2 regions of the Leclercia sp. G3L genome follow, and region 1 is predicted to be linked to the other one. Evidence: predicted binding sites of a transcription regulator. Region 1 holds the regulator's gene; the other holds the start of a gene.
What was found. Region 1 encodes PhoB, which activates phosphate uptake and scavenging genes when phosphate is short. Its sites were predicted from a motif close to CTGTCATAAAACTGNCNNAT; they were not measured.
Positions count from the first base shown of each region.

Region 2: the regulator PhoB is predicted to act here: its motif matches at 2,118-2,137, upstream of kdgR (DNA-binding transcriptional regulator KdgR).

Region 1 is NZ_CP088265.1:132,225-138,397, reverse strand. It holds gene sbcC (exonuclease subunit SbcC) at 1-1,383, opposite strand, end outside; gene sbcD (exonuclease subunit SbcD) at 1,380-2,585, opposite strand; gene phoB (phosphate response regulator transcription factor PhoB) at 2,780-3,469, shown strand; gene phoR (phosphate regulon sensor histidine kinase PhoR) at 3,491-4,786, shown strand; gene brnQ (branched-chain amino acid transporter carrier protein BrnQ) at 5,196-6,173, shown strand, end outside.
Region 2 is NZ_CP088265.1:3,124,883-3,131,055, reverse strand. It holds gene LRS40_RS16425 (MBL fold metallo-hydrolase) at 1-254, opposite strand, end outside; gene LRS40_RS16420 (YebO family protein) at 274-564, opposite strand; gene mgrB (PhoP/PhoQ regulator MgrB) at 638-781, opposite strand; gene LRS40_RS16410 (YobH family protein) at 941-1,180, shown strand; gene kdgR (DNA-binding transcriptional regulator KdgR) at 1,235-2,026, opposite strand; gene LRS40_RS16400 (MFS transporter) at 2,205-3,578, shown strand; gene htpX (protease HtpX) at 3,626-4,507, opposite strand; gene prc (carboxy terminal-processing peptidase) at 4,703-6,173, opposite strand, start outside.

The sequences.
Region 1 (6,173 bases):
TTCGTTGAGTTTTGCGAGCTCGCCCTGCGCCTTTTGCACGCTTTCGTTATTCTGGCTGAGGCGCTTTTGCAGAGGCTGATAGCGGGCATGCAAGGTGGTCAGACGCTGGCGCGCCGCGCGGGCCTGGTTTTGCAGCGCCATTTCGGCGGTGACTTGTTCCGCCGTGAGCGTCAGCCTGTTTTCCGGCAGACCTGCCAGCTTCTGCCGTAATTCCGCAATACGCCGGGTCAGCGTCGCGAGCTGCGTTTTATCGCGATTCAGCTGGGTAAAGTGTGCACGCCAGCCTGCCATCTCCTGACCCCACTGGCGCAAGCGGTCGTGGTCGGCCAGCCACTGCGTCAGGGTGGTGAGCTCGGTCTGCAGCTGTTCCTGCGCACGCAGCGCTCCGTTGCGGATCCGCGCGCGCAGCGCCTCGCTGGACTGTAAGCGAGTATTCACATCCAGCATCTGCTGTTCCGTTTGCGCCAGGCGGATGCTCTGCTCCTGCTGCCGCTCCCACTGCGGACGCAGCAGGGCGGCGGGCTGGGCCAGATGCAGCTTTTCCAGCTCTGGCGTAGCGTCGGCCAGGGCCTGCTGCGCCTGCTGCCGGGCGGTCATCGACCGTTGCTGCTCACGCAACAGCTCATCGTGGCGGGTCAGCCAGTGAAAATCTTTCTGCTGCGCTTCCTGTTGAGCCAGCAGCTGTTGTTCTTCGTCAGTGAGTACCTGCAAACCTTGCTGAAGTTGCAGTTGCTGCTCGTCGCTGAGTAATACCACGCCGGCGGCCTGAGCTTCACGTCTTTCCAGCTCGCTGCGCGCCGCTTTGTGTTTTTCAAATACCATCGCCGAAATCTGGCCGTAAATTTCGGTGCCGGTCAGCTCCTCCAGCAGCTCGGCGCGCTCTTTCGGCCTGGCGTTGAGGAAAGCGGCAAATTGCCCCTGGGAGAGCAGCATCGAGCGGGTAAAGCGGTCATAGTCCAGCCCGGTCAGCGAGGCGACAAGCTCCAGCTTATCTTTCACTTTATCCGCGAGGATTTTGCCGTCCTCGCACTGGGCCAGCTCCACGCGCGGCACCTGGAGATTACCGTCCGGCTGATTGCGCGCCCGGTTCTGACTCCAGAAGGCGCGATAGGCCACCCCTTTCACCTCAAACTCCACCTCCGCCAGACACTCGGCGGTGTCACGGGTCATCAGATCGTTCTGCGATTGCGATACGGTGTTGAGGCGCGGCGTCTCGTGGTAGAGCGCGAGGCAGATGGCATCCAGCAGGGTCGTTTTCCCGGCGCCGGTAGGGCCGGTGATGGCAAACAGGCCGTTGCTGAGGAAGGGCTCGGCGGTAAAATCGATTTTCCATTCGCCCTTGAGCGAGTTGAGGTTTTTCAGGCGCAGGCTGAGAATTTTCATGCGTTATCCTCCTCGTTATCCAGGGCGTGCAGCGCATGGCTGAACAGCTCGTTTAACCGGGTTCGCTGGGCGTCGTCGAGGGTCTCCTGCGCCAGGCGGCGTTCGAACACCTCTTCCACGCGCAGCTCACTGAGGGTTTCACGCAGGCTGTTGGCGAGGAGCTTCTCGCGCAGCTCTCGACTGCGCCGCACCAGCAGCACCTCCACCGGCAGATCTTCCGTCAGGCGCTGAATCTTACGCTGCATGTCGTGCAGGTACTCCTCGGTGGCAATTTCGATATCCAGCCAGACGGGGGGCGTCTGCTCCACGCCGCGCCACTGCTCCAGCTGGGCGGCGATGGCCGCCAGATCGCCCTTCAGCACCGCCAGCGGTTGGGTGATGGGCACCTCCAGAGATTCAACGGCGCTGAGCTTACCCTGGTCAAAACTCACCAGATGCACGCATTTGCTTTTGCCGGTTTCGTCAAAGCTGAGGGGGATAGGGGATCCGCAGTAGCGAATGTGGTCGCAGCCGCCAATCTTCTGGGCGCGGTGGATATGGCCCAGCGCGATATAGTCCGCCGCCGGGAAATGCTGGGCGGGGAAGGCATCCAGCGTCCCGATATAGATGTCACGTACTGCGTCACTTTTACTGGCGCCGACGGTGGTGAGGTGCCCGGTGGCGATAATCGGCAGGACGCTGTCGCCGCGAAGCTGGCAGGCGGCGGTATACTGATCGGCATAATAGTGGGTGATGGCGGCTAACAGCTGCTGCTGTTTCTCCATCCCCGAGAGGCCCGCCTGGCTTTTCATCACGTCGCGAGGACGTAAGAACGGGATCGGACAGAGCACCGCTCCGGGGGTACCGTCGCGTTTGTGCAGAACTTGCGGCCCGTGACCGGCGCTGGCGACCACGGTGGTGTTGAGAAACGCCAGAATCTCACGGGATTCATTCAGCGTGGCCACGGAATCATGATTGCCCGCAACAATCACCAGATGGCAGCCGGTCTTCTGCAGATTGACCACGAAACGGTTATACAGCTCTCGCGCATAGCTGGGCGGCGATCCGGTGTCGAAGATGTCCCCGGCCACGAGGATGGCATCCACCTGGTGAGATTGTGCCATCTCAAGCAGCCAGTTGAGAAACGCTTCATGTTCGGCGGCGCGGCTTTTACTGTAAAAGTTTTGTCCCAGATGCCAGTCCGAGGTGTGAAGTATGCGCATAACAGATCCGTGGCAAAAAAAAGTAAGCGGGATTATAAACATTCAGGGGAAGGAAGATAACCGCTACAATCAGGGCGGCCAGAAAACAACGGCTTGCCTTTATTGGTGGGCAGGTTTTTCATAAATCTGTCATAAATCTGACGCATAATGACGCCGTATTACAAACATGTAACCTAAATAAGACAGGGCTAAGTATGGCGAGACGTATTCTGGTCGTAGAAGATGAAGCACCCATTCGTGAAATGGTCTGTTTCGTGCTCGAACAAAATGGCTTTCAACCGGTGGAAGCCGAAGATTACGACAGCGCGGTGAATCAGCTCAACGAACCCTGGCCCGATCTGATCCTGCTCGACTGGATGTTGCCCGGCGGCTCTGGTCTGCAATTCATCAAACATATCAAACGTGAAGCCTTAACCCGCGATATCCCGGTGATGATGTTGACGGCCCGCGGCGAAGAGGAAGATCGCGTTCGCGGTCTGGAGACCGGGGCGGATGACTACATTACCAAACCTTTCTCCCCGAAAGAGCTGGTGGCGCGTATCAAGGCGGTGATGCGCCGTATTTCACCGATGGCGGTGGAAGAGGTGATTGAGATGCAGGGCCTGAGCCTGGATCCTACTTCGCACCGCGTGATGACCGGTGAAAATCCTCTCGATATGGGACCGACCGAATTCAAACTGCTGCACTTCTTCATGACCCACCCGGAACGCGTCTACAGCCGCGAGCAGTTGCTCAATAATGTCTGGGGCACTAACGTGTATGTTGAAGACCGGACGGTGGATGTGCATATTCGTCGTCTGCGTAAGGCCCTGGAAACCAGCGGTCACGATCGCATGGTACAGACCGTCCGCGGCACGGGTTATCGTTTCTCAACCCGTTTCTGAACAATGACAGGAGTGTGACGCGTGCTGGAACGTCTGTCATGGAAAAGGCTCTGTTTTGAACTGGTCCTTTGCTGTATCCCGGCCCTGATCCTCGGGGCCGTTTTCGGTTATTTACCCTGGTTTTTGCTGACAGCAGTCACGGGATTGCTGATCTGGCACTTCTGGAATCTGCTCCGCCTCTCATGGTGGCTGTGGGTTGACAGAAGTATGACCCCACCGCCGGGCAGCGGCAGCTGGGAACCCCTTCTGTATGGTCTTCACCAGATGCAGATGCGTAATAAAAAACGCCGACGCGAGCTGGGTAGCCTGATCAAACGCTTTCGCAGCGGTGCGGAATCTCTGCCGGATGCAGTGGTGCTCACCACCGAAGAGGGAGCGATGTTCTGGTGTAACGGACTGGCGCAACAGCTGCTGGGCCTGCGCTGGCCTGACGATAATGGACAGAACATCCTCAACCTGCTGCGCTACCCCGAGTTTGCGCAGTATCTGAAGAAACGCGATTTCACCCGCCCGCACAATCTGGTGCTGAACAACGGTCGCCATCTGGAGATCCGCGTCATGCCCTACAGCGACAAACAGTGGCTGATGGTGGCACGCGATGTGACGCAAATGCACCAGCTGGAAGGGGCGCGGCGCAACTTCTTCGCCAACGTCAGCCATGAGTTACGCACCCCACTGACGGTGTTGCAGGGCTATCTGGAGATGATGCAGGAGCAGACCCTGGAGGGCGCGCCGCGGGAAAAAGCGCTCCAGACCATGCGCGAGCAGACGCAGCGCATGGAAGGGCTGGTGAAGCAGCTGCTGACCCTCTCCCGTATTGAGGCTGCGCCAACCCTGGCGCTCAACGAAACCATCGACGTGCCGATGATGTTGCGGATGTTAGAGCGCGAGGCGCAAACCCTGAGCCAGCAGCAACATCAGCTCACCTTCGAGGTGGATAACAGCCTCAAAGTGCGCGGCAGTACCGATGAGCTGCGCAGCGCCATCTCCAACCTGGTTTATAACGCGGTGAATCACACTCCGGCGGGCACCCACATTACCGTGCGCTGGCAGCATGCGCCCACGGGGGCGGAGTTCAGCGTGGAAGACAATGGCCCGGGTATCGGTCCGGAGCACATTCCCCGTCTTACCGAGCGTTTTTATCGGGTGGATAAAGCCCGTTCTCGCCAGACGGGCGGCAGCGGACTGGGGCTGGCTATCGTGAAGCACGCCATCAATCACCACGACAGCCGTCTCGATATCGTCAGCACGCCGGGTAAAAGCACGCGTTTCAGTTTCGTGATCCCGGAACGTTTGATTGCCAGTAACAGCGCCTGACGACCCTCCTGTAATCAGATATTGCCACAGGCCAGCGTAAGCTGGCCTGTTTGCTTTGCAGTCAACCGAAGCGCGGGTAAATTTTATACGCCTGATGCTTTTTTGTTCGCATGATTAGCCATGGGTTTTTCTGATAATTGGTGTAATGTTTCAGGTCTTACTTTCAACCTGGCATATTGTTCTGGTTTTGCGATCCCATATTGCCTTTAAACGTTATAAGCGTTTAAATTGCCCTCCTGATATTGTCGGACAGACTGTATTTGCGTGGTAAATCGAAAAAATATTCCTGACCACGGCAGCAGGGGAGCATTTCCCGCTGAAATTGCACATTTTTTCCGCTGTTTTGTTCCGCATGGGATAGCGAAAAATTCAACGTTTTCAACACCACATCCACAGGCAGTAAGGTTTTATGACCCATCAATTGAAATCGCGCGATATCATCGCACTGGGCTTTATGACATTTGCGCTGTTCGTTGGCGCGGGCAACATCATCTTTCCACCAATGGTGGGTCTTCAGGCGGGTGAACACGTCTGGACCGCGGCGATCGGCTTTCTGATCACCGCAGTGGGCCTGCCGGTACTGACCGTCGTGGCGCTGGCGAAAGTAGGCGGCGGCGTCGACAGCCTCAGCGCGCCAATTGGTAAAGTCGCCGGGGTGATGCTGGCCGTGGTCTGCTACCTGGCGATCGGTCCGCTGTTTGCGACCCCGCGTACCGCGACCGTCTCCTTCGAAGTGGGAATTGCCCCGCTGACCGGCGATGGCCCGCTGCCGCTGTTTATCTACAGCCTGGTCTATTTCGCCATCGTGATCCTGGTGTCGCTCTATCCTGGCAAGCTGCTGGATACCGTGGGCAACTTCCTGGCCCCAATGAAGATTCTGGCCCTGTTGGTGCTGGCTGTAGCGGCGATTGTCTGGCCTGCTGGCCCGCTGAGCTCCGCCACCGAAGCCTATCAGAACGCCGCTTTCTCTAACGGTTTCGTGAACGGTTACCTGACCATGGATACGCTGGGCGCAATGGCATTCGGTATCGTGATCGTTAACGCTGCGCGTTCCCGCGGCGTGACCGAAGCGCGTCTGCTGACCCGCTACACCGTCTGGGCTGGCCTGATGGCGGGCGCTGGGCTGGCGCTGCTCTATCTGGCGCTGTTCCGTCTGGGTTCCGACAGCAGCGTGCTGGTTGACCAGGGCGCGAACGGTGCGGCTATTCTGCATGCCTACGTTCAGCACACCTTTGGCGGCGCGGGCAGCATGATGCTGGCTATCCTGATCTTCCTGGCCTGTCTGGTGACGGCGGTTGGCCTGACCTGTGCCTGTGCGGAGTTCTTTGCTCAGTACGTTCCGCTCTCTTACCGTACGCTGGTGTTTATCCTCGGCGGCTTCTCGATG
Region 2 (6,173 bases), 1.8 Mb from region 1:
CGCAGCAGCAGGCTGGCATGTCCCAGCCACCAGACGCCGTCTTCTTCAAGGGTATTGAGTGTGACAGGTTGCCACCACTGGCGGATAAACTGGTCGTAGCCCTGTTCGGGCGGTTTCGGCAGACCGGCGGCCTTTCGTTCTTTCTGCCAGCGTTCGACATCGCCGGGTTGGTGCTCAGCTCCATCGGTGTTGCGAAAACCCTGCGGGGTATGATGCGCGAGGGAGGCGTTATACCAGGGATTGCTCCAGGCCATACTCACCTCCCCTGACTGGTTAGCGTTCGGCTACCAGACGAATAAAGTCATCGTCCTGGCTGTTAGCCGTATCTTCTGCCGCTTTTGGTGCTACTTTCTCTTCCGGTTCATTGGCTTCGCACAGGCGGCGCAGCAGCGCGTTCTGACGTTTTTGCAAATCAACTAATGTTTCCAGCAGCTCGATTTGCTCATTGGTACGGGAGCTTGCACGGTTGACGAAAAACCACAGCACCAGACCCACGATCAGCAATATTCCCGAAATCGCCAGAGATGCCACACTAAGCATCCCGGAATTCACTAACTCACCCATTTCACCCCCCAATAAAAACGCTCATTCTAGCACTCGCGTTACGGAAGGAAATCATTTGCGATAAAAATGCCTGTTACCAGGGGATAAACTTATTGATAGAACAAATACCGCTAAAAAACTGTACATCCTGGTCACACATCACATTGATGGTCTGCGTCCAGAGCAACACACAGGCCACCAGAACCAGCACCAGAATTACCCAGCGTATTTTTTTCACTCCACTCTCCGTCCCATAACTGCCTGATGCCAGGTTATCATGCGCAACTTAAACCATGCCTAACTGTAACGTGAAGACGAGCCTTTCGGAATCATAGGCTTGTTTACGCGACTTTATCGGTTACGCTAGACGGCAGTCATTAAAAAAAATGAGGCAATAATGCGCTTTTTTATTCGCACACTGATTGTTATAGCCCTGATCTGGACAGGTTTACTGCTCGCAGGCTACGGCGTGCTGACGGGCAGTAAAGAGAACGCTGGCGGACTGGGTATTCAGTGTCAGTACCTCACCGCACGCGGCTTCAGCACGGCGCAGTATATTCATTCTGACAGCGGAATTATTGGACTCTCCCGCTGCCCGCTGCTGCGAAAGAGCGAGACAGTAGTCGATAACGGCTGATCCCATCCATAAAAAACGCTGCTATCAGGCAGCGTTTTTTTATGCAGGAACAACTCAGAACGGATAGTCGTTATAACCCATCTGCTCAGAGATCTTCCGCGCCGCCGTGTGCAGCATTTCCACGTATTCGTGCAGATGCTCTTCAGAGAAACGCAGCGTCGGGAAGGAGATACTCAGGCCTGCAATCACCACGCCGAAGCGGTCAAATACCGGTACGCCGATGCAGCGCAAGCCCTCTTCCTGCTCCTGGTTATCTTCGCCATAACCCTGCTCACGCACCTTATCCAGCACCGCTAACAGTTCATCGGTGGTGGTGATGGTACGTTCAGTGCTGCGTTTGTACTCGACGTTCTCGAGGATCTGCTTCACTTCTTCACGGTCGCGCCATGCCAGCAGGACTTTACCGATGGCGGTACTGTACAGCGGGTTGCGGCGGCCAATGCGTGAATACATGCGCAGGTTATACATGGAGTCGATCTTATGGATGTAGACAATGCTGTCTTCATCCAGCGCACCCAGGTGCACCGTCTCTTTCGTCAGACGAGAGAGTTCACGCATCTGAATATCCGCGCTACGGATCAGATCGACGTTCTGCAGCGCGCGTGCGCCCAGTTCGAATAACTTCAGAGTCAGGGAGTACTTTTCAGACTCGCCTTCCTGTGCAACATAACCCAGTGATTTCATGGTCTGCAAAAAGCGGTAAACGGTGCTTTTTGACATCATCACACGCTGGGACAGCTCAGTAATACCAATTTCGCGCTCTTCGCCAAGCGCCTGCAGGATGCCGAACACCTTTAACACAGAAGAAACAGAATCTGGCTGTTTATCCAAATCCGCGATTGCCATTAATCACCTCAACGCAAGTGTTTTATAAAATTTAGAACCGGTTTTTATTATAAATTCGCGACCGCATTGCTGCAATCAATCCTGGCTAACCTGGTTACAAATCTGCGACATATAACCGAAATAACAGTGATAATATCGTTACCCTGTTAATAATAACCTGTATTGCTCATTCATTCTCATGACAAAAACCCTCACAGATGGCCTGCCGTTACCGCAGCGCTATGGTGCCATTGCGACCATTATTATCGGTATTTCCATGGCAGTGCTGGATGGTGCCATCGCCAACGTTGCCCTGCCGACCATCGCCAGCGACCTGAATGCCTCGCCTGCCAGTTCGATCTGGATCGTCAACGCCTACCAGATAGCGATTGTCATCTCGCTACTCTCGTTCTCTTTCCTCGGAGACATGTTTGGCTACCGCCGGGTCTATCAGTGCGGACTGGTGGTTTTTACCCTGACCTCCCTGTTCTGCGCCCTTTCAGACACATTGCACACCCTGACGCTGGCGCGCATCGTTCAGGGGTTTGGCGGCGCGGCGCTGATGAGCGTCAATACCGCGCTGATTCGTCTTATCTACCCGCAGCGGCATCTGGGACGAGGGATGGGCATTAACTCCTTTATTGTCGCCGTCTCCTCGGCGGCAGGCCCGACAATTGCGGCGGCGATCCTCTCGGTAGCCTCCTGGCAGTGGCTGTTCCTGATCAATGTTCCGCTGGGGATCGTGGCGCTGCTGTTCGCCCTGCGCTACTTGCCCGCCAACGGCCCGAAAAGCAGTATGCCTAAATTCGATCTGCCGAGCGCGGTGATGAACGCCCTCACCTTTGGCCTGCTGATCACCGCCCTCAGCGGTTTCGCCCAGGGACAGTCGCTGACGTTAATTGCCGGCGAAGTTGTGGCGCTGCTGGTAGTCGGCTTCTTCTTCGTGCGGCGTCAGCTGGCCCTGCCGGTACCATTACTGCCGGTGGATCTGCTGCGTATTCCGCTCTTTTCGCTCTCTATCGGTACGTCAATATGCTCCTTCTGCGCGCAGATGCTGGCCCTGGTTTCTCTGCCCTTCTTCCTGCAGAGCGTGATTGGTCGCTCGGAAGTGGAAACGGGTCTGCTGTTAACCCCCTGGCCGCTGGCGACCATGGTGATGGCGCCGCTGGCAGGCTATCTGATTGAACGGGTGCATGCGGGCTTACTGGGGGCGCTGGGGCTGGTGATAATGGCGGTCGGTCTTTTCGCCCTCGCCCTGCTGCCGGCGGCACCGCACGATCTGGATATTATCTGGCGGATGATGCTGTGCGGGGCGGGCTTTGGTCTGTTCCAGTCGCCAAATAACCATACCATTATTACCGCCGCCCCTCGCCATCGCAGCGGCGGCGCCAGCGGCATGCTGGGTACCGCCCGCCTGCTGGGACAAAGTACCGGGGCGGCGCTGGTGGCCTTGATGTTTAACCTGGCCGGGCAAAGCGGGACCCATCTGGCGCTGCTGACCGCCGGCACGCTCGCCACCGTCGCGGCCATTATCAGCGGGCTAAGGGTGACGCAGCCACGTTCGCAGGCATAAAAAAAGCGCGTCCGGGGACGCGCTTTTTTATTTCCGACCCGAAATCGTTATTTCAGGTACTCGCCGCTACGCAGCGCTTCGATACGCTTGTCCAGCGGCGGGTGGGACATGAACAGTTCGCTCAGCGATTTCGATTTACCGTTGATGCAAAACGCCATCATGCTGGAAGCTTCCTGCGGCTCGTAGCTGGTCTTCAGACGCTGCAGCGCGGCAATCATCTTCTCGCGACCTACCAGTTTGGCTGAGCCGGCATCCGCATGGAACTCACGGTGACGGGAGAACCACATGGTGATAATGCTCGCCAGGATACCAAACACCAGTTCCAGCACCATTGAGACCGCAAAATAAATCAGCGGGTTGCCGTTACTCGCCTCGCCTTCCTCCCGATCGCCGCCCATAAAGCCTGCGGCAATCTGCGCGATAATACGCGAGATAAAGATAACGAAGGTGTTCACCACACCCTGAACCAGGGTCATGGTCACCATATCGCCGTTGGCAATGTGGCTGATCTCATGGGCGATAACCGCCTCGGCTTCGTCACGGCTCATGTTCTGCAACAGGCCGGTACTGACCGCAACCAGAGACGCGTCGCGACGCGCGCCGGTGGCGAAGGCGTTGATGTCCGGCGCGTGATAGATCGCGACCTGCGGCATAGCAATACCCGCCTGGCGGGCCTGGTTGGCAACGGTGGTCATCAACCACTGTTCCATGTCGTTACGCGGTTGCTCAATAACCTCGCCGCCCACGGACTTGAGCGCCATCCACTTGGACATCAGCAGCGAGACAAAGGAGCCACCAAAACCAAACAGCAGCGCCATGATTAACAAGCCCTGAACGCTACTCGACTGAATTCCTGTCAGGCTGAGCACCAGCCCGAAGACCACCATGACCGCAAGGTTGGTGAGCAGGAAGAGCGCGATTCGCATCATAATATTCTTTTAACCTCAGTTTAACAAAACGCACTATGCGATTACCCACATCGTATGGGTATTCCGCATATTTTCAAGGATTGCAGCGGCGTAAGTCACCAGAAAGACACAACTTTACACAATGAAATGACTGCCTGACGGCTGGATGCGGTTAACAAAAAAACAGGCACAATTTCTTGTGCCTGTCAGGGAAGATTATTTCGCCGGGGCGGGATTCCCGGCAGGATGATCTTTTTCCAGTTGCGCCAGGTCAATGGCGATCTTCACCGTCTCATCAAGATACGGATCGGGCTCCTGGTAATCCTTCGGCAGGTCGTCCAGTTTTTTGAGGAGAGGCTTGCCTTCACGTTTAAAGCGGTCATTGATACGCGCCAGACGTGTTGCATCATCCTCTTCGTTCTCTTTCAGACGCTGAGCGTAGTTCAGAGAGACGATATTGCGTTTCGCTTTCAGGGCATTGAAACGGGCAATATCCTTCACGATGTACTGGAACTCAGGATCTTTGGCGATGCGATCGTCGTGCTGCTTCAACAGCGCCGGACCAAACTGAGTCATATCTCCCGACTTCACGTAGGTAGCAGCGTTAACGCTATCCCACGGCAGCGCGTTATCTTCGAACTTCTCGCCGGTTTCCGTCTCTTCAGTGCCAGTCGGCATGATGATATCCGGGGTCACGCCTTTACGCTGGGTACTGCCGCCATTCACGCGATAGAACTTCTGAATGGTGTACTGTACCGAGCCCAGCGCCGGCCATTCCGGACGCAGCATCTGATCGTAAATGCGGTTCAGGGAACGATACTGCTGCACCGTGCCTTTCCCGAAGGTCGGTTCGCCAACAATCAGTGCGCGGCTGTAGTCCTGCATTGCCGCAGCAAAGATCTCCGATGCCGACGCACTGAAGCGATCGACCAGCACCACCAGCGGGCCTTTATAGTAAACAACGCCATCGGTATCGGCATCTTCACGCACTTTACCGTTGTTGTCGCGTACCTGTACCACCGGGCCGGACGGGATAAACAGACCCGAAAGCGAAACCGCCTCGGTCAGGGCGCCGCCGCCGTTGGTACGCAGATCGATAATTACGCTCTTAACGTTTTGTTTTTCAAGCTTCTGCAGCTGAACCTTGACGTCGTCCGTCAGGCCCACATAGAAGCCAGGAATATCCAGCACGCCGACTTTGTCTTTACCCACGGTTTTCACCGACATCTTCACCGCGCGATCTTCCAGACGGATACGCTCGCGGGTCAGGGTAACGATACGGGTCTTGGTGCCTTTACCGGCAGGCAGGATTTCCAGACGGACCTTGCTGCCTTTTGGCCCTTTGATCAGAGCAACGACATCATCCAGACGCCAGCCGATCACATCGACCATGTTCTGGCCAACCTGGCCGACACCCACAATGCGATCGCCTACGCTAATCGCCTTGCTTTTGGCAGCCGGGCCCCCGGCAACCATGGAGTTGATGACGGTGTAATCGTCGTCCATCTGCAGCACCGCACCGATCCCTTCAAGGGAGAGGCTCATTTCGGTGTTGAACTGCTCGGTGTTGCGCGGAGAGAGATAGTTGGTGTGTGGATCGATTTCGTGCGCGAAGGCGGTCATCGCCAGCGAGAACACATCTTCACTGTTGGTCTGCGCCAGGCGACGAATGGCAAATTTGTAGCGG